One region of the Sphingopyxis selenitireducens genome, then DNA from elsewhere that is predicted to be linked to it. Evidence: predicted binding sites of a transcription regulator. Region 1 holds the regulator's gene; the other holds the start of a gene.

The links. Region 1 encodes LexA, which represses DNA repair genes until DNA is damaged. Its sites were predicted from a motif close to GTTCCNCNCTTGTTCT; they were not measured.
Region 2: a site for LexA is predicted at 1,682-1,697, ahead of recA (recombinase RecA). Genes of this name have one in related genera too.

Annotation. Positions count from the first base shown of each region.
Region 1 is NZ_JBPULG010000002.1:501,375-513,338, forward strand. It holds gene ACSYDV_RS08240 (hypothetical protein) at 1-345, shown strand, start outside; gene ACSYDV_RS08245 (sensor histidine kinase) at 342-1,724, shown strand; gene ACSYDV_RS08250 (citrate synthase) at 1,784-3,070, opposite strand; gene gltX (glutamate--tRNA ligase) at 3,108-4,562, opposite strand; gene ACSYDV_RS08260 (ComEC/Rec2 family competence protein) at 4,633-6,792, shown strand; gene lexA (transcriptional repressor LexA) at 6,746-7,438, opposite strand; gene ACSYDV_RS08270 (molybdopterin molybdotransferase MoeA) at 7,505-8,686, opposite strand; gene moaC (cyclic pyranopterin monophosphate synthase MoaC) at 8,683-9,156, opposite strand; gene ACSYDV_RS08280 (EamA family transporter) at 9,372-10,205, shown strand; gene ACSYDV_RS08285 (hypothetical protein) at 10,467-10,913, opposite strand; gene rsmA (16S rRNA (adenine(1518)-N(6)/adenine(1519)-N(6))-dimethyltransferase RsmA) at 11,028-11,867, opposite strand; gene pdxA (4-hydroxythreonine-4-phosphate dehydrogenase PdxA) at 11,864-11,964, opposite strand, start outside.
Region 2 is NZ_JBPULG010000002.1:46,741-58,704, reverse strand. It holds gene speB (agmatinase) at 1-361, opposite strand, end outside; gene recA (recombinase RecA) at 530-1,606, opposite strand; gene ACSYDV_RS06175 (response regulator) at 1,728-2,081, opposite strand; gene ACSYDV_RS06170 (hybrid sensor histidine kinase/response regulator) at 2,071-4,452, opposite strand; gene ACSYDV_RS06165 (M13 family metallopeptidase) at 4,545-6,611, opposite strand; gene ACSYDV_RS06160 (DUF2062 domain-containing protein) at 6,709-7,323, opposite strand; gene smpB (SsrA-binding protein SmpB) at 7,320-7,805, opposite strand; gene dapA (4-hydroxy-tetrahydrodipicolinate synthase) at 7,815-8,690, opposite strand; gene ACSYDV_RS06145 (lytic transglycosylase domain-containing protein) at 8,792-10,822, shown strand; gene greB (transcription elongation factor GreB) at 10,828-11,310, shown strand; gene ACSYDV_RS06135 (tetratricopeptide repeat protein) at 11,314-11,946, opposite strand; gene ACSYDV_RS06130 (caspase family protein) at 11,922-11,964, opposite strand, start outside.

The DNA of each region.
Region 1 (11,964 bases):
CTCGGCGATGCAGTACGCGCAGCGATGGACGGGCAGGCCGATGAGCGTGGCATCGACGCCGCTGCCAGCGGCTATCATGATATGCTCGCGGAACGTGGCGCACTTTCCGACACGGCGGCGACCGCGATCGCGCGGCACGACTGGCCGGTGCTGATCGCGCTGGCTGCGGCTGCGTCGGATCGCAGCTATAGCGATACGGCGCTCGCGTTGCTGACGGCGGAGGCCGCGGCATTGCCGTTGCTGTTTGCGCCGTTACAGCTTGATCGGATCGCGCTCGCACCGCTCGAAGCGTCGCTGGCGATGCTCTCGGCGCGCGCCGTTGCGGGTCAAGGTGACGGCCAGTGACGGGCGATCATCTCATCAGCGGTCGCGTCGATCAGGCGGGTCTGCTCGTCAGCGCCGATGCATCGCTGCTGCGCTTGCAAGAGCGTGCGGGCGCGGGGCTCGGCAAGCCATTGGCGCTGCCGCATCTGGCGCGGCTTGTCGCGCTGGCGCAGCGGCTCCAGACCGACATTAATCGCCCACTCTATACCGCCGACGATCATAGCGACGTCCATGCGCTCGTCCGCATCGTTCCCGATTCCGATGGCGCAAGCGTCGAGATCAGCGATTGGCGCACGCGTCCGATCGCTTCCCCGCACATGCCGGCGCTGGCCGAGACCAGTGTGACCCCGCAAAGCTGGACGTGGGAATGCGACCCGCAATTGCGCATGGTCGCGCTGCGTTCGGGCACCGAGGCGCCGCCGATCCCTCGAGCTTGGGAAGGGCATTCGCTGTCCGAACTGTTCGAACTTCAGCCCGACGAGGAAGGCCGCTTTCCGGTGCTGCGCGCGCTGGCAAGGCAGATGCGGTTTGACGGGCAAAGGGTACGCGCCGATGGGCCGACCGCGCGGGTGTCGATGATCTTGTCGGGTGAGGCTTTGTTCGATGCGACGGGGCGTTTCACCGGTTTTCGCGGTATTGCTACGCCTGCCGATGAGCCTGCGGCGGAACATATGGCTCCGGTACAGTCAGCGATCGATCCGGCGTTCGGATCTTTGCCGCTGTCCGATCCGATTTTCGGACGGCGGATCGATGGCGCGCTGCGCGGGCCGCTCAGCCGTATCATCGCAACGGCAGAGACGATCTCGGGCCAGCTGGAGGGGCCGATCCGCGCCGATTATGCGCGTTATGCCGGCGATATCGCGCATGCCGGGCGCCATTTGCTCGGCCTCGTCGACGATCTGGCCGACTTGCAGAATATCGAGCGCCCGGGGTTCAAGGCTGCGGCTGACGAGATCGATCTTGGCGACCTCGCGCGCCGGGCGGTCGGCTTGCTCGGCATGAAGGCGGAGGAAAAGGGCATTCGCATCGATGTCCCGCGCACCGATGACCAGATGCCTGCGACGGGCGAGTTCCGCCGCGTGCTGCAGGTGCTGCTCAATCTGCTCGGCAATGCGATCCGCTATTCGCCCGAAAATTCACTGATCTGGATCCGCGTCGACCGGGAAGGCGACCGGGCTATGGTGACCGTCGCCGATCAGGGCCAAGGAATCGACCCTGACCAGCAAGCGGTCGTGTTCGAGAAATTCGAGCGGCTGGGCCGCACCGACAGCGGTGGATCGGGGCTCGGCCTTTATATCGCGCGCCGCCTGGCGCGGGCGATGAATGGCGATCTGACAGTCGATAGCGCCCCGGGGCAGGGCGCGCGCTTCACATTAAGCTTGCCGGCGCGCAACGTCTGAATCGAAACGGCGGCACAGTCGCCTGCGCCGCCGTTGGAAATTCGCTTTAAATCGAAAGCTTAACGCTTGTCGACCGCCACATAGGGACGATGCGTCGGGCCGGTGTAAAGCTGGCGCGGGCGGCCGATCTTCTGCGCGGGATCCGAAATCATTTCGTTCCACTGCGCGACCCAGCCGACGGTGCGGGCGAGTGCGAAGAGCGCGGTAAACATCGTCGTCGGGAAACCGATGGCCGACAGGATTACGCCCGAATAGAAGTCGACGTTCGGGAACAGCTTTTTCTCGACGAAATAGGGATCGTTGAGCGCCATTTCCTCAAGCTGCAGCGCGACTTCGAACACCGGATCGCTGACCTTCAGCGCGTCGAACACTTCGCGCACGGTCTTCTGCATCACCGTCGCGCGGGGATCGTAGTTTTTGTACACGCGGTGGCCAAAGCCCATCAGGCGGAACGGATCATTCTTGTCCTTCGCGCGCGCGATATATTCGGGGATGCGGTCGGGGGTGCCGATTTCGCGCAGCATGTTGAGTGCGGCTTCGTTCGCGCCGCCATGCGCAGGGCCCCACAGGCAGGCGATGCCCGCCGCGATGCACGCGAAGGGGTTGGCGCCCGACGAACCCGCCAGGCGAACGGTCGAGGTCGACGCATTCTGCTCATGATCGGCGTGCAGGATGAAGATGCGGTCGAGCGCGCGCTCGACGACCGGGTTGACCACATATTCCTCGGCGGGAACGCCAAAGGTCATGCGCAGGAAATTGCCGGTGTAGCTCAGCGAATTGTCGGGATAGACGAAAGGCTGACCAACCGAATATTTATACGCCATCGCCGCGATCGTCGGCATTTTCGCAATCAGTCGGTGGCTGGCGATCATGCGCTGGCGCGGATCGTGGATTTCGGTCGAGTCGGGGTAGAAGGCGCTGAGCGCGCCGACGACGCCGCACATCACTGCCATCGGGTGCGCGTCGCGGCGGAAACCGCGATAGAAAGTCGCAAGCTGTTCGTGCAGCATCGTGTGGCGAGTGATCGTGTTTTCGAACGATGCCAGTTCGCCAGCGTTCGGCAGCTCGCCGTTCAGCAGCAGATAGCAGGTTTCCATGAAGCTGGAGTTTTCGGCGAGGTCGCCGATCGCATAGCCGCGATGCAGCAATACGCCCTCGTCGCCGTCGATATAGGTCAGCTGCGATTCGCAGCTCGCCGTCGACGTGAAGCCCGGGTCATAGGTGAAGGCACCGGTTTGGGCGTAGAATTTGCGGATATCCACGACATCCGGGCCGACTGTGCCGGACAGCACAGGGCTTTCGATATTCTTGTCGCCCAGAGTGATTTTCGCGTTCTGGTCGGTCATGGCTTTCCCCTTATCAATGGGCTGAGACGGTGATTGGCTACGCCCCTGCCGGAAAATTGTGCGCTGCGTCAAGTCGCGCCAGGCTGGTATCGCGGCCAAGCAGCAGGAGTACGTCGAAAATTCCCGGCGATATCGTTCGCCCGGTCAGCGCGGCGCGCAGTGGCTGGGCCAATTTGCCGAGTCCGACGCCCGCAGCTTCGCTTTCCTCGCGAATGGCAGCTTCGACCGATTCCGGCGACCAGTCCGACAACGCGCGTAAGCGGTCGGCGATCGACGACAACATGCCCTCTGGCGTGTCCTTGAGCACGGCCGCCGCCTTTTCGTCGAAGGTCAGCGGCTCGGGCACGAACAGGAAGGTCGCGCCATCGGCGATTTCGTGGAGCGTCTTGGCGCGCGGTTTCAACGCAGCCATCGCTTTTGTCAGCAACGCCTGATCGTCGGCGGTCAGATCGCGGCCGACGAGTTTGCCCGTCATGGGTGCGACCAGCGCGGCGAGGCGGGCATCGTCGGCCTCGCGGAGATAATGGCCGTTCAGATTCTCTAGCTTCTTGAAATCGAAACGCGACGGTGAGCGGCCGACATGGCCCAGGTCGAACCATTCGACGGCCTGCGCGCGGCTGATGATTTCATCATCGCCATGTCCCCAGCCCAGCCGCAGGAGATAATTGTTCACCGCCTCGGGCAAATATCCCATTTCGTCGCGATAGGCATCGACGCCCAGCGCGCCGTGGCGTTTCGACAGCTTGGCGCCATCGGCACCGTGGATCAGCGGGACGTGGGCATAGACGGGTTCGCGCCAGTTCATCGAACGCAACAGCGCGACCTGACGGAAAGCATTGTTCAGATGATCGTCGCCGCGGATAACATGCGTGACGCCCATGTCATTGTCGTCGACGACGACGCTGAGCATATAGGTTGGCGTGCGGTCGCTGCGCAGCAGAACGAAATCGTCGAGTTCGGCATTCTGGACGGTCACGTCGCCTTGTACGCGGTCGCTGATCGTCACGGCGCCTTCCTGCGGCGCGCGCAGGCGGATGACGTGAGGGATGGCAGGGTCGCCATCGTTGCGGTCGCGCCAGGGGCTGCGAACGCGGAAGGGAAGGCGCTTTTCCTGCGCTTCAGCGCGCATCGCCGCCAGTTCATCCTGCGTCAGATAACAGCGATAGGCTTCGCCCTTGGCCAGCAATTCATCGGCGACGGCGGCATGACGGTCGGCGCGTGCGAATTGAAATACCGTCTCGCCATCCCAGTCGAGGTCGAGCCAGCGCATCCCGTCGAGAATCGCGTCAATCGCGGCGTCGGTCGAGCGTGCGCGGTCGGTATCCTCGATGCGGAGCAGGAATTTGCCGCCGTGATGGCGCGCGAACAGCCAGTTGAACAGCGCGGTGCGCGCACCGCCGATATGCAGAAATCCGGTCGGGGAGGGCGCAAAGCGCGTCACCACATCGGCGCCAGTCGCTTCGCCTGCAATTGCTTGGTTTTCGGTTGCCACCAGCTTCTCTTTCAATCACTCTGTCGCCCCGGATACAGGTGCGGGGACGGGGGTCGGGGGAGCCCCTAGCATGGCGACAAGGCAGCTTCAAACGCCCATTGGCACACGGTGGGTTACGGCATGGCGCAGCTTGGGCGACGGACTCGAAGCGCGGCTGGAGGCGGAGCGTGAGCGGATCGGGCTTTGGCTGCCGGTCGCGCTCGGCGCCGGGGTGGCTTCCTGGTTCTTCCTTCCGGCTGCGGCGCATTGGATCGGCCTGTTGTCGTTGCTCGCCGCGGGCGCGCTCGTCGGACTGCTGATCGGTTGGCAGAGCCGGGTTGGACGGGTGATCGCTGTCGGTTGCGGTGTGATGGCGGCGGGAATATTGCTGATCTGGGCGCGGTCGCTGTGGGTAGAAGCACCGGTGCTGGCACGGCCGATTGCCACCGAATTTTCCGCTTTTGTCGAACGCGTGGAGCCCTTGCCGGCGCGCGGCCAAGTTCGTTTCATCGTCCGGCCCCATGATCGGTCGGACCTGCCGCCACGAATGCGGCTTACGGCCGACAGCGAGCGAGCAGGCGACATCATGCCCGGCGAAGATATTGGCGTTCGCGCCCGGTTGATGCCGCCGCCCGCGGCGAGCTTGCCCGGCGGCTATGATTTCGCGCAGCGCGCCTGGTTCGATCGCATCGGAGCAGTTGGCACGATTTTGGGTGAAATTGCGCGGGTCGACGGACGGGGCGCACGTGCACCGCCGCTACGCGCACGGCTGAGCGCGCATATTCACGAACAGCTCGAGGGATCGACGGGCGGCATCGCCGCGGCGCTGGTTACTGGCGACCGCGGTGCGATTGCGGAGGCCGACGAAGAAGGGATGCGGCGCAGCGGGCTGGCGCATCTTTTATCGATCAGCGGGCTGCATGTGACCGCGGTGGTGGGTTTCGCGATGCTGCTGACGATGCGTCTGCTGGCGCTCAACCGGCGACTGGCGCTTGCGGGATATGTGCTGCCGCTCGCCGCCGCCGCCGGAGCGATTGCGGGCGGAGCCTATACTTTGCTTGCGGGAATGGAGGTGCCGACGCTGCGCTCTTTCATCGCCGCGCTGCTGGTCCTCTTCGCTTTCCTCCTTGGGCGTGAGGCCTTGACCTTGCGACTTGTGGCGGCGGGTGCGCTGATCGTGCTGATCTGGCGCCCTGAATCGCTTGCGGGGCCGAGCTTCCAGCTGAGCTTTGCTGCGGTCACCGCGATTATTGCGCTTCACGAAAGCCGCTGGATGCGGGCATTTCTCGCGCGTCGCGGGGAATCGTGGGTTATCCGGCTGGGGCGCGGCATTGTCGGATTGCTGATCACCGGTCTGGTGGTCGAGGTCGCATTGGCGCCGATCGCGCTGTTTCATTTCCACAAGGCCGGGCTTTATGGCGCGCTCGCCAATGTCGTCGCGATCCCGCTGACCACCTTCGTCATCATGCCGGCCGAGGCGCTGGCCTTGCTGTTCGACAGTGTCGGGCTGGGTGCCCCCTTCTGGTGGATCGCGGGGCAGGCACTAAACTTGCTGCTCGCGCTTGCGCACGCGGTCGCGGCGGCGCCGGGGGCGGTCGCGATGTTGCCGAGCTTTCCTGGCTGGGGGTTCGGCTTTGCGATCTTTGGCGGGCTATGGCTGCTTCTCTGGCAGACGCGGTGGCGCCGCGCGGGTTTCGTGCCGCTCGCTATCGGTGTAGCTGCGCTACTCGTGCAGCCTCGCCCCGATCTGCTGGTGACGAGCGATGGGCGGCATATTGCGGTCGCTGTGCCGGGCGGCGGCTATGCGCTGCTCCGCGACCGCGCGGGCGATTATGTCCGCGACACGATGGCCGAGGCGGCGGGTCACGATGCGCCGCTGGCTGCGCTTGCGGATCTTGATCATGTCGAATGCAACCGGGACTTCTGCCGCTGGAGGCAGGGCGAGGGTGCGGTTCAACGCACCATCCTCGCCTCGCGCGGACGCGATCGGATAGAGGGCACGGAAATGGCGGCGGCGTGCGCGGCCGCTGATGTTGTGATCAGCGATCGCTGGTTGCCGCACGAATGCGTTGCTCGCTGGCTCACGATCGACCGGGACAGCCTGGCGACAAGTGGCGGGCTCGCTATTTATCTGGGCGACGATCCACACATCGTCACCGCGCTGCGAACGGGCGACGCACATCCATGGCGCCGCCCGCCGCAGGTCAGTGGTAACGACGAAGCAGTCCCGACAGCCGACCTTGCACGATGACGCGATCGGCGGCGTAGCGCTGCGGTTCATAGGCGCTGTTCGCCGGGTCGAGCCGGATCATCTGGCCTTCGCGGCGGAAATATTTGAGCGTCGCATCCTGCCCGTCGACCAGTGCAACGACGATATCGCCCTCGCGCGCGGTGCTGGCCTTCTGGATCAGCGCATAGTCGCCGTCGAAGATGCCGGCTTCAACCATCGAGTCGCCCGACACTTCGAGTGCATAATGTTCGCCTGCGCCAAGCAGCGCGGCGGGAACGGCGAGGTTGTTGTGATCCTCAAACGCCTCGATCGGCACGCCTGCGGCGATCTTGCCATGCAGCGGCACTTCGATGACGTCGTTCGCGGCGATGGGGCGCAGCGCGGGGGCGGGTTTGCGCAGCGGAACGATATTGTCGCGATCATTGCGCACCGGCGCACTGGCTGCCTTTGCGGCCTCCGGCACCTTCAGTACTTCGAGCGCACGGGCGCGATTGGGCAGTCGACGGAGAAAACCGCGTTCTTCCAAGGCACTGATAAGTCTGTGGATCCCGGATTTGGATTTGAGGCCAAGTGCTTCCTTCATCTCCTCGAACGAAGGCGAAATGCCGCCCGCGTCGAGCCGTTCCTGGATGAAGTGGAGCAGTTCATGCTGCTTCGCCGTCAACATCGTTCATTCTCCATGATGCCAAATACCGGACATAAGGAGAACGATAGTGGAACAGAGCGGAACTTGTCAAGGGATGGCGATATAATCGGCGATATCCCTGAGGTCGCGTGGCGGCGCGCCGATCTCGCGGATGATCAGCGCGTTGGCGGCGATCAGCGGAAAGGTCTGGCCGCTGTCCTGTGAGGTGAAGGGCGTAAGCCGGCCCGCATCGAGTCGCGCGCGGATATAGTCGCGGCGGCCATCGCCCGCGGTCAGCGGGGTGGCGAGCGGCGCCTGATGGATCGGCGGCAATGGATCGCGTGCGCCCGCGAGGTGGCGAACGAGCGGCAACAGGAACAATGTTGCGGTGACGAAAGCTGACGCGGGATTGCCGGGGAGGCCCAGCAAAACAGCGTCGCCGATGGTGCCTGCGATCAGCGGCTTGCCGGGGCGCATCGCGATCTTCCAGAAATCGATGCGGCCGCCGGCATCCTCGAGCGCGCCGCGGACATGATCATGATCGCCAACCGAGGCGCCGCCGACGGTGACGATGACGTCATGGTGGCGTGCCAGATCCTTGAGAATGCTGGAGAGAAGGTGGCGGTCGTCGCGGGCGTGGAGCGGCATACTGACAAGCGCGGGCTCGGCGGCGAGCATCGCCGCGAGCATGACGCCATTGCTATCCGGGATCTGGCCGGGGACGAGCGGGCGGCCCGGCTGAACAAGTTCGTCGCCCGTGGTGAGGATTGCGACACGCGGCTGCCCGCCGACGTTCAGGGAGCCCGCGCCCGCCATTGCGGCAGCGGCGATCGCGCCGGGGGTGAGAAGCGCGCCGGCGCCCAGCAAATGCGCGCCTTTCGCAAAATCCCCCGCGCGGGCGCGGACGTGACGGCCGCGTTCGCGGGGGCCTTCGCCGGATAATATCAGCTTTTTTCCGTCGGTTGCCGTGTCTTCCTGAACCAGAATCGTGTCGGCGCCGACAGGGAGCATCGCGCCGGTAAAGATGCGCATCGCTTCGCCAGTGCCGATCGAGCGAGGCGGTGCGGCCCCGGCGGCGACGTCGCCGACGATGGTCCATGGCCCGGGCAGGTCGGCGAAGCGCATCGCATAGCCATCCATAGCCGACAGGGGCGCGGCAGGCTGATCGCGGATCGCTGTCACATTGTCTGAAAGATATCGTCCAAGTACATCAGACAAAGCGATATTCTCTGACTTGAGCGGTTCGCGGGCCGCAAACAACCGCGCCTGCGCCTCATCGACCGATATCATTCGGCGCGCCAGTCACCCGAGCGACCGCCGCTCTTTTCGAGCACGCGAATGTCGCCGAGGATCATCGCGCGGTCGAGCGCCTTTGCCATGTCATAGAGGGTGAGCAGCGCGACCGAAGCAGCGGTCAGCGCCTCCATCTCTACCCCGGTCGGGCCGGTCGTTGCGGCGGTGGCGCGGACAGATATGCCGGTTTCTTCCCATTCGAATTCGACGCCCACCTTGGTGAGCGCGAGCGGGTGACAGAGCGGGATCAGGTCGGCTGTGCGCTTCGCCGCCATGATCCCCGCGATGCGGGCGGTCGAGAGAACATCGCCTTTGGGGGCATTGCCGGTGCGGATCGCCTCCAGAGCGTCGGCCGACATGGTGATGCGGCCACCCGCGACGGCGCGGCGCGGGGTGGCGGCTTTGGCGCCGACATCGACCATAGATGCGGCGCCGCTTTCGTCGAGGTGAGTCGGTTTGTTTGTCATGCGGATGGAGCGAAGCAAGGTGCGGGGGGAAAGGCAAGCGGCGATAGGGCGGCCTTGCGTGCCGGGAGATGGCTATATGGGGGGAGCGTGCGCTTTTCTTCTCGTGCAGGTCTCGACCGGACGGGCACGGGCAAGGGACAACTGGACGGTTGTTGTTCGTCCGGACTCGTCGCAATAGGCGGCTGTTCACATGGCGTTGCTATCGAAAGGCCGAAATGTCTCCTGTCGTCGTCGGCCTGCTTCTCGCTTCGGCGCTCATCCATGCGATCTGGAATGCCATTGTCAGAAATGGCAAGGACCGCTTTTGGTCCATAGCGGTCATATGTCTGGTCGGGGCCATCGCGGCCTTTCCCTTCGCGCTGGCCCTAGGCGCGCCCGCGCCGCCAAGCTGGCCGTACCTCATCCTGTCTTCGGTGTTGCAGATCGGTTATAGTCTGTTTCTGGTCCGGGCTTACCGTGATGGCGAGCTATCGAGCGTTTATCCCATAGCGCGGGGTAGCGCGCCCTTGCTTGTCACACTCGGTGCCGCCCTGATCGCCCGTGAGTTGCCCGACACCGCCGGGCTTGCAGGAATTGCCTGTGTCTCCTCGGGTATCATCCTGTTGGCGCTTGGAGGCAATCGCCCCGACCCCAAATCGGCTGTCGCGGCGTTCGTGACGGGCATTTTTATCGCCAGCTATATGGTCGTCGACGGACTTGGTGTCCGTTTGTCGGAAAGCGCGCCGAGCTATGCCGCTTGGCAAGCTGTCACCGCGGGACTGTTCATCCCTTTGTCCTTCGTCGTTATCCGGCAGCGCATTCCCGCCCTGCCGCGTGGAAAAGAGGGCGTGCTGGTCGTTGGCGCCGGGATACTCAGCACCCTCGGCTATTGCATTGCAATCTGGGCCATGAGCCAAAGCGCAATGGGCGGAGTTTCCGCAATTCGCGAGACCAGCATATTATTTGCAGCACTGATCGGCGCCTTCGTGTTGGGCGAAAAGATGACCGTGCCGAAAATATTGGGCGCGGTAATGGTGACGGCTGGCGTAATCTGTCTCTCGGCGGGGTGACGACCCGTGGGCAAGCCGGCTTTTGCTTTTTGGGGAGCTTGCCCGGCTTCCCGTCCCTTTTCGGCCGTTCGCTGTCGATCCGGACGAAGTGACCGGAATCATCATCTCTTTCATCGTTATCCCGGACTTCTTCCGGAGTCCGTTGTTGCGGCGTGGAAGGGATGGATTCCGGATCAAGTCCGGGATGACGAATTAGAAATGTCCGGAAACGACCGATTTTCGCCATTCCAGTGATTGCCAGAGCGTCCTGTTATCGGACGTTCATTGGATCAGGGCACCGACTTGCCTTGGTTTTTTCCGGATGCGCCCGAGGCGGTCTAAAACCCGAATACGCTTTAACGGAACACCTTGATATTCGGTTGTAGAGCTACGACCACTCTGGTCGGTTACCAAAAGTAACACTCGCTGCCCAAGTGGGGTTGTATCGAAGGTCGCAGACAAGACCTTGAAGTCTGCGGCCTGTGCCCCGTTACTATCACAAAATTCGGGCAGAGCCTCCGCAAAGAGAGCGACAGCGACTTCGAAGCTGCCAGACGGTTTTCCACGCACAACGCGACCGTTGAGAAAATCGACTTCTATCAATGCTTCTGGAGATGACGCCGCTTCGCCAAATACATCCATGGGGTAGTGCCCAATCACGAACCCCAAGCCACTGGCCATCGAATCTGCGAGATTATGCCCTATGGCGCAAAGGCGATCATGCTTCATACACTGACTTTGCCAGCATTTGCGTCCGGTTTCTACATATGCTCGCACCGAAGCAGACAGTCACCTTACCACCCCATATCTGACGTTGCTTCGCGTACCCCGCCAGCGCTTTCCTCAGACGCTCAGGGCGCGTGCCAGTGCGACCCATTCGGCGACGGTGACCGTTTCGGCGCGGCGGGTGGGGTCGATGCCGAGGGTTTCCAGCGCGGCGACCGCACCTTCGACGCCTTTCAGGCTCTGGCGCAGCATCTTGCGGCGCTGGCCGAAACCCTTTTCGGTGAGCTTTGAGAGCAATGCCGGCTTGACGCCCTCGGGCTGGTCGGCGGGCGTGACATGGACGATCGCCGACATCACCTTGGGCGGCGGTGTGAAGGCCGATCGGTGGACGCGCATCGGGATTTTGGCGGTCGTGCGCCACTGCGAAAGGACGCTGAGCCGGCCATAGGCAGAGGTGTCGGGTCTGGCGATGATCCGTTCGGCGACCTCGGCCTGGAACATCAGGGTCAGCGATTGCCAGCGCGGCGGCCAGCTTTTGGGTTCGAGCCAGCGCGTGAACAGCGCGGTGCCGACATTATAGGGCAGGTTGGCGACGATATGATAAGGCTCGCCGCCCGTCAGCGCGTCGACATCGACCGCCATCGCATCGTCGGCGATCACCTGGAGCTGGCCCGGAAAAACCTCACCCAGTTCGGCGAGCAGCGGCAGGCAGCGGTCGTCGCGTTCGACCGCGATCACCCGCGCTCCGGCACGGAGCAGCGCGCGCGTCAGGCCGCCGGGACCGGGGCCGACCTCGAACACCGTGGCGCCGTCGAGATTGCCGGGCAGCGCGGCGATGCGGTCGAGCAATTGCTCGTCGAACAGGAAATTCTGTCCCAGCGCCTTGCTCGCCGACAGGCCGTGCGCGCGCACGGTTTCGCGCAGAGGCGGCAGGTTGCGCGTCGGTTCGGCTGTCACGCGGCGGGAACGGCGTTGCGTTCGCGGCTCGCGGCGAGCGAGGCGGCGAGCGCGATGGCGGCGATCGTCGGCCGCGGATCGGCCAGACCTTTGCCCG
Region 2 (11,964 bases), 450 kb from region 1:
GGTCCGGGTGCGCATCGAAGTGCAATATGTTAACGGGGCCGAAACAGGCCGCCGCTGCGGCAACGAGCGGAAAGGTCACCGCATGATCGCCGCCAAGCGCAAGCGGCACCTCGCCATTTTCGTGCAGCATCACGACATGGCGGTGGATCGCCGCATCGTCGCGCACCACATTTTCACTGAGCGGCAGGTCCCCATCGTCGATAAAGGCAATGTCGCTGCCGATCTCGCCGCCCATTTCGCTCGCAAGGTTACCGCGATCACTCCACAACGCCGCCCGGATCGCGGCGGGGCCGCCCGCTGCTCCACGCTCGAAACTGCTGTTGATGTCGGTGGGCAGGCCGAAGAGGCGGATCGCGGGCATGCACCGCTTGTACCTGCTGGAAGGCCTCAGACAAGGATCAAGCGGTATTCGGGAAAATCAACGGCGGGCGGGCCAACCTGCGGTGAGGGGCAAGCGCAGGTCCAAGGAGCTCGGGCCCGCCGCCGTTCGCCAGCCGATCCGCAAGGAGACGGACCGGCCGGATGGCTATCAATCGTCGGTGTCGGCCTCGTCACTGCCGATCATCATTTCTTCGGCGACCTCGTCGGTTTTGCCGCGGATCGCGGTTTCGAGCCGCTCCATCAACTCGGGGTTGCCTTTGAGGAAGGTCTTGGAATTTTCGCGGCCCTGGCCGATGCGGATCGAATCATAGCTGAACCAGGCACCCGACTTCTCAACGATGCCCGCCTTGACCCCCAGATCGAGAATTTCGCCGATCTTGGAAATGCCCTGCCCGTACATGATGTCGAATTCAACCTGCTTGAACGGCGGCGCGACCTTGTTCTTCACCACTTTCACGCGCGTGGTGTTGCCGACGATTTCGTCACCATTTTTGATCTGGCCGGTGCGGCGGATGTCAAGGCGAACCGAGGCATAGAATTTCAGCGCATTGCCGCCCGTCGTCGTTTCGGGGTTGCCGTACATCACGCCGATTTTCATGCGCAGCTGGTTGATGAAGATCACCATGCAGCGCGAGCGGCTGATCGAGCCGGTGAGCTTGCGCAGCGATTGCGACATCAGGCGCGCCTGAAGGCCGACGTGGCTGTCGCCCATCTCGCCTTCGATTTCGGCGCGCGGCACAAGCGCGGCGACCGAATCGACGACGAGCACATCGATCGCGTTCGAGCGCACCAGCGTATCGACGATCTCGAGCGCCTGTTCGCCGGTGTCGGGCTGCGATACGATCAGTTCGTCAATATTGACCCCGAGCTTCTTGGCATAGACCGGGTCGAGCGCATGTTCGGCATCGACGAAAGCGACGGTGCCGCCGGTCTTCTGCGCCTCGGCGAGCGTGTGCAGCGCCAGCGTGGTCTTGCCCGAGCTTTCCGGACCGTAAATTTCGATGACGCGGCCGCGCGGCAAACCGCCGACGCCAAGCGCGATGTCGAGCCCGAGCGAGCCGGTCGAGATCGCCTCGACCTGCATCGTCTCCTTCGAGCCCAGCTTCATTACCGAGCCCTTGCCGAACGCGCGATCGATTTGCGCGAGCGCGGCGTCGAGCGCCTTCTGCCTATCCGTGCTGTTCACTGATTTCCCCGATTCGACGAGTGATAATTGTCCGGCCATAACCGTCCCTTTCCTGCTCTAGAGCGAAGGCAGTAGCATCGCAACGCCGGACCTTTGTACGGCATTTGTTCCAAGAGAACAAGAGTAGAACATAAACGGCGGAATTAAAGAATAAGTCGCTCTATTTGCTAAAAAATTCATCCAGAGCGCGCTCGATATCATTGATCCGGAATGGCTTGTTCACCAACCGCCGATGAACATGCGCGGGGGGTATGACGTCCCCTCCGCCCGAGGTGAAGGCAAAAGGAATGTCGCGCTCCGCCAGCGCGTCGGCGACCGGCCACCCCTTTTCATCACCCAGATTGATGTCGACCAGCGCCCCGGCGATCGGCTCGGCCGCGATGATCGCCAGCGCCTCTTCGTTGCTGGTCGCCTGCGCAGGTTCGGGCAGATCGAGCGCGTCGAACATATCGACAAGCATCATGCCGATCAGCACATCGTCCTCGACGAGCAAAATACGGCGACTATCCATCATGCGATGTCCGGCGTGCGGCTTCATCGAGTGCAACCGAGGTCGCTTCGGTAAGCTGTGCGACAGAGAAGGGCTTGGGCAGGAAGGCAACATCGTCAATGTCGATCGATTGCCGCAACTGCTCCTCGGCGTAGCCCGACATAAAGAGCACGGGCAGATCGGAACGCTTGGCGCGCAGCGCACGCACCATCGCCGGTCCGTCCATTGTCGGCATCACGACGTCGGTGATGATCAAATCGACCTTCTCCATTTGTGCAAAGCGTTCGAGCCCTTCTTCACCCTGTGATGCGGTGATGACGGTGTAGCCGGCACGCGTCAGCGCGCGCTCGGCAACCGCCCGCACCATGTCCTCATCCTCGACCAGCAATATGGTTCCGGTTCCCCACTGGCTCTTCTTGGGTTTGACCGGCGGCACGGGCACCGCGGGCGCATCGCCATCGGCACGGTGGACAGGCAGATAGATGGTGAAGCTGGTCCCCTGCCCCGGTTTGCTGTCGGCAAAGATGAAGCCTGCCGACTGCTTGATGATCCCGTAAACGGTCGACAGTCCCAGCCCCGTCCCCTTGCCGATGTCCTTGGTTGTGAAAAAAGGCTCGAAAATCTTGGGCAGGACGTCGGCCGGAATACCGGTGCCGGTGTCGCTGACCTTCAAGGCGCTATAATCAGCGGGCGGCATGATATCATTGCCTAGCAGCCGGGCTTCGGCCGCCGATACCGGATAGGTGTCGATGGTCAGCGTGCCGCCGCCCAGCATCGCGTCGCGCGCATTGACCGCCAGATTGACGATCACCTGTTCGAGCTGGCCGGGATCGGCGCGCACCGCCCCCAAGCCGCGGCCATGATGCACCGACAGCTGGATCGTGTCGCTGATCAACCGCTTCAACAGATGCGACACCTCCGAAATCACGTCGGGCAGTTGCAGGATTTGCGGGCGCAGCGTCTGTTGGCGCGAAAAGGCAAGCAACTGCCGCGTCAGGCTGGCGGCACGATTGGCGTTGCTGCGGATCTGCTGAATATCGTCATAGTCGCTGTCGCCGGGCGTATGCCGCATCAGCATCAGGTCGCAGCTGCCGAGAACCGCGGTCAATATATTGTTGAAGTCGTGCGCGACGCCGCCCGCCAGCTGCCCCACCGCCTGCATCTTCGACGCCTGCGCGACTTGGCGCTTGAGCCGCGATTCCTCGCTCGAATCCTTGAGGCTCAGCAGCACCGCCGCCTCGCCCAGCCCGCGCACCCCGACGACGCGGATCGACACGGGCTCGTCGCTTTGCCCCGCAAGCCGGATCGACAGATCGCCGCCGACCTGCTGCCCGCTGCTGTGCCGACGGATCATATCGGAGAGCGCGCCCTTGTCCTCGCCAACGACAATATCGCCGGGATAGCGCGGCGTCTTGCCTTCGGCGACCCCGGCGGCACGAATGAAGGCGCGGTTCATATAGAGAAAGCGGCCATCGCGATCGACCATCGCGAGACCAAAGGGAAGCAGCGACAGCAAAGTCTCGACATAGGCCTGCGCCGTGCCGCGATCGGCCGGCCCCATTTCTTCGTCGAGCATCGCCAGCAACATCGGACCGTTGCTGTCTGCGGGAGCCAGCGGAATCTGCAGCATCCGCACCGGGGTCGCGCGATCGCCCTCGCGCGCGAAATAGAGGGAACCCGAATCGTCGAGCCGCAGCATCGCGGCGACGTCGCGCCCGGTATATTGGGCCGTGCCGCCCTCACCCAGAGCGCGGAGCAGAAAGGCCTGATTGGCGACGCGTAGCCGCCCCTCGGCATTGACCAGCGCGGTCATCACCCCCGCCTGCCCCAGCGTCCGGCCCGCCGGGCCGTCGAGATGGCGGACGATTTCCGACGCGAGGTCGAGCCGTTCGAGCGCGGAGAAGCGCCAAACCAGATAATCTTCGGCCTGTCCGGTGCGCACTACCTGCGCACGCATCCGCAGGGCGCCGATCGCGATCTCGTCGACTATGCCTTCGCCGTCGCGCCACGCGGTGCGTCCGGCATGTTTTAGCAGGTCGGGCCCGCGCCCCTCCAGCGGCAAGCCCGGCGGGGTCACGAAACCGCCCATCCAGGTCGCGAACAGATCATTGGCACAAACGAGGCGGCCGGCGCGGTCGGTCACTGCGATCGCGATATCGTCGTGATTGACCGCGGCGCGCAACATCGTCCAGTCGGGCAGCGCGGCCTCGCCGGTCACAGCGGCGGGAAACAACCGGCGCGCCAGCAAGACGCCGCCAACCGCGACGGCGATCCCCGCGAGGAACCCCGCCGCGAGAATCATATCGTCGGTGGCCCAGAACAGCAGCGCCACCGACAGCAAGGCGAGCCCGCCGAGCGCCGCTGCGTCGGTACGCGAAAGGCGCGGCGGCGCCAGCAGCGGCGCGGCAGAGCCTGCCCCCCTGCTGAAATCAGTATCAGCGGAAGGCAGGCTTTGCGCGGTCAATGACAGTCTTTCTTATTGGCGCATCACCAGATGCGAACACGATCCTTCGGCGCCAGATAAAGCTTCTGACCTTCCTTCACCTGATAGGCCTTATACCATGCGTCAAGGTTGCGCGAGACCCAAGCCCGCTGGATCGAGGGCGAATGCGGATCGGTCGTGATACGCTGCGACAGATTCTGTTCGCGATAGTTGCGGCGCCAAACCTGCGCCCAGCCCAAGAAGAAACGCTGGTCGCCGGTCAGACCGTCGATCACCGGCGCCGGCTTGCCGCCCAGCGATTTTTTATAGGCGTCATAGGCGATGGTCAGGCCGGCCAGATCGCCGATATTCTCGCCCAGCGTGAAGGTGCCGTCCAGATGCTCGCCGGGCAGGATTTCATAGGCGTCATATTGCGCGATCAGTGCCTTGCCGGCGGCTTCGAACGCCGCGACGTCGGCGGGGGTCCACCAGTCGGCGAGCCGGCCATTTTCATCATATTTCGCGCCCTGATCGTCGAAATGATGGCTGATCTCATGGCCGATCACCGCGCCGATACCGCCATAGTTGATCGCAGCGTCGGCATGGGGATCAAAGAAGGGCGGCTGCAGGATCGCAGCCGGGAACACAATCTCGTTCATTCCGAAATTGGCGTAAGCATTGACCTCCATCGGGGTCATTCCCCATTCCCAGCGACGGATCGGGCCACCGAGGCGGCTGATATTATCGTCGTGGGCGAACTGGTTCGAACGCAGCGCGTTGCCGAACAGATCGTCGGCCCGGATTTCCAGCTTGCTATAATCCTGCCAGCGGTCGGGATAGCCGATCTTGGTGGTGAAATTGGCGAGTTTCTTCTTCGCCTTCACCTTGGTCTGCGGCTGCATCCAGCTGAGGTTGCCGATACGGGTGTCGAGCGCCGCAAGAACATTCTTGACCAGCACATCCATCGCCGCCTTGGTTTCAGGCGGGAAATATTTCGCGACATAGTCCTTGCCGACCGCTTCGCCCATATTGTCCTTCGTGAAGTCGACCGCGCGCTTCCAGCGTTCCTGCATCTGCGGCGTGCCCGACAGCGCGGTGCTGTAAAAGGAGAAACTCTCCTGCGCGACCGCGTCGGGCAGGACGTCGGCGAAGCTGTCGAGGCTGCGCACGAGCAGCAGGTCGCGAACCACGCCGATCGGCGCGTCGGCCACCAGCTTGGCTTCGCCCGTAAAGGCGCTCGGCTGCGCGACCAGCAATGCATCTTCCTTGACCCCGATACCGCGGATGAAGGTCGCCCAGTCGAAGCCGGGCGCTGCCTTGGTCAGTTCGGCGATAGTCAGCTTATTATAGACTTTGGTCGCGTCGCTGCTGTCATTCTTGTCCCAATGGACGGCCGCAATCTGCTTTTCGAAATCATAGATTGCCTTGGCCCGCGCTGCGGCGTCCTTTTCACCCGCCAACGTCAGCACATTTTCCACATGCTTGAGATAGGCCGCCTGCAGCTTGGTGTTGCGCTCATTGTCCTTCAGATAGAAATCGCGATCGGGCATCCCCAAGCCGCCCTGATACATCGAATAGATATAGACGTCGGGGTTCTTGTCGTCCTGGCCGACATAGCTGCCGAAGAAATGCTGGATGCCGTTGCGATCGGCTTCGGCGAGCAGCGCGGGAAGTCCCGCCTTGTCGACGGCGCGCACTTTGTTCAGCCACGGCTGGATCGGCGCCAGCCCTTTCGCCTCGACCGTCGCCCCGTCAAGATAGGCGGCATAGGCACGGCCGATCATGCTATTGGCGTCGCCCTTGGCGGCCTCCAATATGCCGCGGGTGCGTTCCTGCGACAGATCGCCAAGCGCGGTGAACATGCCATAGTTCGACTTGTCTGCCGGAATCGCGGTGTTCTTCGCCCAGGTGCCGTTGGCAAAGGCATAGAAATCGTCGCCCGGCTGGACCGTCTTGTCCATGCCCGTGGCGTCGAAACCGAACGTGCCAAGTGCAGGCTTCGCGGCGGCCTCGGCGACAGGCGCAGCCGCCTTGTCCTTGGCGGCGACACTGGTCGCGGGAGCGATCCCCAGCAGCAACGCGCCCAGCGCAGCGGTCACCATCAAATGTGAAGTATGAGTCAAACGGATCATGATATTCCCCGGATTTTCAAGACAAACGAAATTTGCCGCGCGAACGGCACGGCAAGACTTTGCGATGGGAACAGCTATAACCGCGCGACCCCGCGGTTCAACCGGCGGGCGTGTCGCTCGTCGATGCCTCAAGTCGTTTGTCGCGCGACCGACGCAATTTCCGCCGCCAACGCAGGCGAATCCAATTGTCCCAGAACAAGGTCGCAAGGAGGTAGCCGACGATCGCCGAAACAAGCGAGATGACGAAAAGCCCGGCGATCAGCGCCGGCGCGGCATCGGACACGACCCAGCGGGTCCATTCGCCAACCGACGCACCCTTTTCGAGCATGATCGAGAAGGTCGCGACATTAGCGTGAAGCCCGAACATGCTGTCGCCGAGCCACACCGATGCGGCGATGATGAACGGCGTCGTCGCGGGGTTCGACAGGAAAGTCATTGCCGCGCCGATCGGGATGTTCGCGCGGAATGGTAGCGCCAGCAAGGCGACGCCCAAAATCTGCACACCGGGAAGCAAGAAAAAGATACCGATGAACAGCCCCAATGCCGTGCCGCGCGGCACCGACGTCCGGGTGAAGCGCCACAAATGGCTGTGCGCGACGCGATGCGCGAAAGGCCGAACGAATCGGCTCGCGAGAAGCTCTTCGCGCGTCGGCGAGTTGCGGCGAATCCAGTTCATCACCGCCGCCTTGTCGCGAGGCTTGCCGCCGCTCATCCGCGATCCTTCATCAAGCGCTGCTTGTCGCGCTTCCAGTCGCGTTCTTTGATTGATTCGCGCTTGTCGTGCGCCTTCTTGCCCTTGGCGATCGCCAGTTCGACCTTGGCGCGGCCGCGGCTGTTGAAATAGACCGACAGCGGGACCAGCGTCATGCCCTGCCGCGCCACCGCCGCATGCATCTTGTTGATTTCGCGCCCGCTGAGCAACAATTTGCGCGGACGCTTGGGCTCATGATTGTGCCGGTTGCCGTGGCTGAATTCGGGGATATTGCTGTTGACCAGCCACACCTCATGCCCCTTCACCTCGGCGTAGCTTTCGGCGATCGTCCCCTCCCCGAAACGCAGCGCCTTCACCTCGGTGCCCTGCAGCGCGATCCCCGCCTCGAACACCTGTTCGATGGCAAAGTCGAAGCGCGCGCGCCGGTTTTCGGCGACGACCTTCTTTTTATCGAATTCGGGTGCGGACTGCGGACGGGCCATGACGAAAGCCTATAGCACTCCCGCCGACGCCAGCGCAGCATCGATCGCACTGCGCCCCGCGTCGTTCGCCGGAATGATCGGCAGGCGAACTTCGGGATCGAACCAGTCGTGCACGCGCGACAGCGCATATTTGACAGGCGCCGGCGACGTGTCGGAGAACATTGCATTGTGTAGCGGGAACAGCCGTTCGTGCAGCGCCAGCGCGGCCGCCCAGTCGGCGGAGGCGCAAGCCGCCGCAAACTGCGCGCACAGGCGCGGCGCGACATTCGCGGTGACGGAGATGCAGCCGACGCCACCCAGCGATGCGTGCGGAAGCCACAGATCGTCATTGCCGCTGAGCTGGCAGAAATCATGCCCCGCCCCGGCACGGAGCGCCGTTACGCGAGCGAGGTCGCCGCTGGCGTCCTTGATCGCGACGACCGATGCGATCTCGCTCAGCTTGCTCATCGCTTCGGTACTGATGTCGGTCACGGTGCGCCCCGGGACATTATAGACGACGATCGGCAGGTCGCTGGCATCCGCGAGCGCCTTGAAATGCGCAAGAATGCCGTCTTGGCTCGGGCGATTATAATAGGGCGCGACGACCAGCGCAGCCGTGGCGCCGGCTGCCTGTGCATGGCGCATGTGGCGAATCGCGGTCGCGGTGTCGTTCGATCCGCATCCGGCGATCACCGGCACCCGGCCCGCCGCCGCCTCGATGCAGCAATCGATCACGTGATAATGTTCGTCAAAGCCCAGCGTCGCGCTTTCGCCCGTTGTGCCGCATGGAACCAGCGCGCTTGTTCCTTCACCGACCTGCCAGTCGACGAACCGTTTGAACGCCGGTGCGTCAAACGCCCCGTCGCGAAATGGCGTCACCAAGGCGGGAATCGACCCGGAAAACATGCTGGACTCCTTTACAAAAACAGGCCCACGACCGATAAGACGGCCGAGCGCGCCCGCTAATGGACGCCTATTCAGCGACCCGCAAGGAGTTTGGCACTAGCATGGCCGCTATGATCTCGCTGTCCCATATTTCCCGCCTCGCGCTTGCCGCGGCCCTTCTCATCCCGACCGCCGCAACGGCGAGCGAACTGACCCCCGAACAAATGGCTTGGTATCGCGCCCAGATGGGCCTTGCCGCCACGTCGGGGCCGCCGCCATCGACCAGCTCGGTCGGCGATGCGGTGATGGAGTGGCGCCGGTTGACGGCAAACACCGGTGCTTCCTTCGATCAGCTGTCGCGCTTCCTGATGACCAACAAGGGCTGGCCCGACGCCGACAAGATGCGGACGCGTGCCGAAAAGGCGATCGCGATCGACAGCTTCGACCCGGCCCGCACCCTCGCTTATTTTCAAGCCTATCCTCCGCAAACCGCGAGCGGGAATTTGCGCTATGCGCTGGCACTCAATGCCAGTGGCCGCCGCGACGAAGCCAATGTCGCGGTTCGCCGCGCATGGCGGGGCGGCACGCTCGACGAAGCCGAAACAAGCCGCGTACTCGGCCTGTTCCCCGGCGCGATCAGCCTTGCCGACCATGATGCGCGGATGGACCGGTTGCTCTGGTCGGGCGCCACCGCTGCCGCCAGCCGCCAGCTCGGCTATACCTCTTCCGACAAGCGGAGCGTCTTTGCCGCGCGCCTTGCCATGCGCAGCGGCGCGGTCGACGCCGCGCTACAGGCATCGGCGGTCGAAAGCGCCAATCCGTCGCTCACCCGCACCGACGCAGGCTATATCACCGACAAGGCGACATGGCTCCGCAAGGCCGGCCGCGTCGGCGAAGCGCGTGCGCTGCTCGCCGGGCCGCGCTCGCTCGCAAAAGCGCCGACCGATACCGAAGAATGGCTGGAAACGCTGCTCACCAACGCGCGTCAGGCCGACGCCGCAGGCGACAAGCAGACCGCCTATAATATCGCGCGCCAGCTCGACGACGCGTTCCCGCCCGGCACCGTCATCCGCGAGACCGGCCTCAGCGTCCGCGACGATTACACCTCGCTCGCCTGGCTCGCCGGCCAGCTCGCCTTCAAGGATCTTCGCCGCCCGGCCGAAGCGGTACGCCTGTTCCACACTTATGGCGAAGCCGCGCGCTCGGCGCAGACACGCACCAAGGGATTTTACTGGGCCGGCCGCGCCGCGCTGGCGGCCGGCGATCGCTCCACCGCCAATGAACATTTCAACGACGCCGCGCAGCATTATGACCAATTTTACGGTCAATTGTCGCTCGAGCGCCTCAACCGCCCGCAACCCAAGCCCGCCGCCATGCCGAATATCCAGGTCGCGAGCAGCGAAAAGCGCGCGTTCGAGGATGATCGGCTGGTCCGCGCGTCGCGCGCGCTCGGCGAAATCGGCGCGTGGCGCGAACAGTCGCTGTTCCTCCGCGCCATCGCGCAAAAGGCAACCTCGCCTGCCGACCATGTGCTGGCGGGGCAGCTTTCCACGCAGATCGGCCGCCCCGACCTGGGCGTTATGATCGGCCGCAGCGCGCAGGCGAACAGCCTCGACGCGGTCGAAGTGTCGGGCTTCCCGACCGTTCGCGTCCCCACGGGGCATGAAAGCAACTGGACCTTCATCCACGCGATCACCCGGCAGGAAAGCCAGTTCGATCGCCAGGCCGTGAGCCATGCCGGCGCGCGCGGGATGATGCAGTTGATGCCGGGAACGGCGCGCGAAGTCGCGGGCAAGCTGGGGCTGAGCTATGACGTCGGGTCGCTGACTGCCGACACCAATTATAACATGATGCTGGGATCGACCTATTTTCAGCAGATGCTGCGCTATTTCGGCGGCAGCTATCCGCTCGCGGTCGCGGCCTATAATGCGGGGCCCGGCAATGTGAACAAATGGCTGCGCGCCAATGGCGATCCGCGCGGCGGCGGGATCGAGATGCTCGACTGGATCGAGGCGATCCCGATCTTCGAGACCAAAAACTATGTCCAGCGCGTGCTGGAAAATGCGGTCGTTTACGACACATTGCGTGAAGGCGGCGGGTCGCGGTCGCAGGCGCCGCTCAGCTTCTACCTCGGCAAGCGCACGCCCGGCTGACAGGCATGGCCGGGGAAAAGACGAACGTCATCAGCCCGGCGGGCTTCGCCGCGCTGCGCGCAGAATATGACGTGCTGTTCGGCGATGAACGGCCAAAGCTGGTCGAGGTCATCAGCTGGGCCGCGGGCAATGGCGACCGCAGCGAAAATGGCGACTATATCTATGGCCGCAAGCGATTGCGCGAGATCGACCGGCGGCTGAGCTTCCTCGCGCGGCGAATGAAGGCGGCGCGGGTTGTCGACCCCGCCGAACAGCCCGACAAGAACCGCATCTGGTTCGGCGCCACGGTCGAACTCGCCGATGATGACGATGCCCGGCGGGTCGTCACATTGGTCGGCGATGACGAAGCCGACGCCGGCACCGGCCGGATTGGCTGGAACAGCCCCCTCGCCCGGTCGCTGCGCGGCGCGGCGGTGGGCGATTTGCGCACCGTGCAATTGCCCGCAGGGCCCAAGGAATGGGAGGTGATGGCGGTCAGTTACCCCTGATCGCTATTCGCCGATCCCGGCAATAAGGTCGCGCTGATCCTTTCGCAGTTCGGGCAGGTCCCGCGCCAGCTTAGCCCAATGAACGGCCTCCTTCGGGTCGATCGCCACGCCTGCTCCCTTGGCATAGGCACTGGCGAGAATGGCACGCGAGCCTGCAAAGCCTGCGCGCGCGGCGACTCCGCAATCCTCGATCGCGGCTGTCAGCGTCTTGTCGGCGAAATGCGCTTCGCACAGCCAATGATTGCCCTCCGGATTACCTCCATCGGCGATGCTCCGCAGCCGCGCCAGATTGGCGGGGCGCGTGCCGGGGAAATAGGTCAGCGCGAAGATGGCGGCAGGATGCCCCTTTTCCGCCGCTTCCATATAAAGCGCCTGCGAGCGGACGAGGTCGGGCCTTCCAAAGGTGCCCGCCGTCAGCCGATAGGCCAGATGCGTCTTCGCCTTTGAAAAGCCGGCGTTCGATGCCGCAGTATGCAGGTCGAACGCACGCTTCACATTGTCCGGCGTCGGATCGGTTTCGAGCAGAAGATAGGCCAGTTCCTGTTGCCCTGCGGCGAAGCTCCGCGCGGCTGATTGCTCCAGATAGGCCCGGGCGCGCGGCACATCCTTCTTCACCCCGACACCGAGCGAGAACATATAGCCCGCGAGATGCTG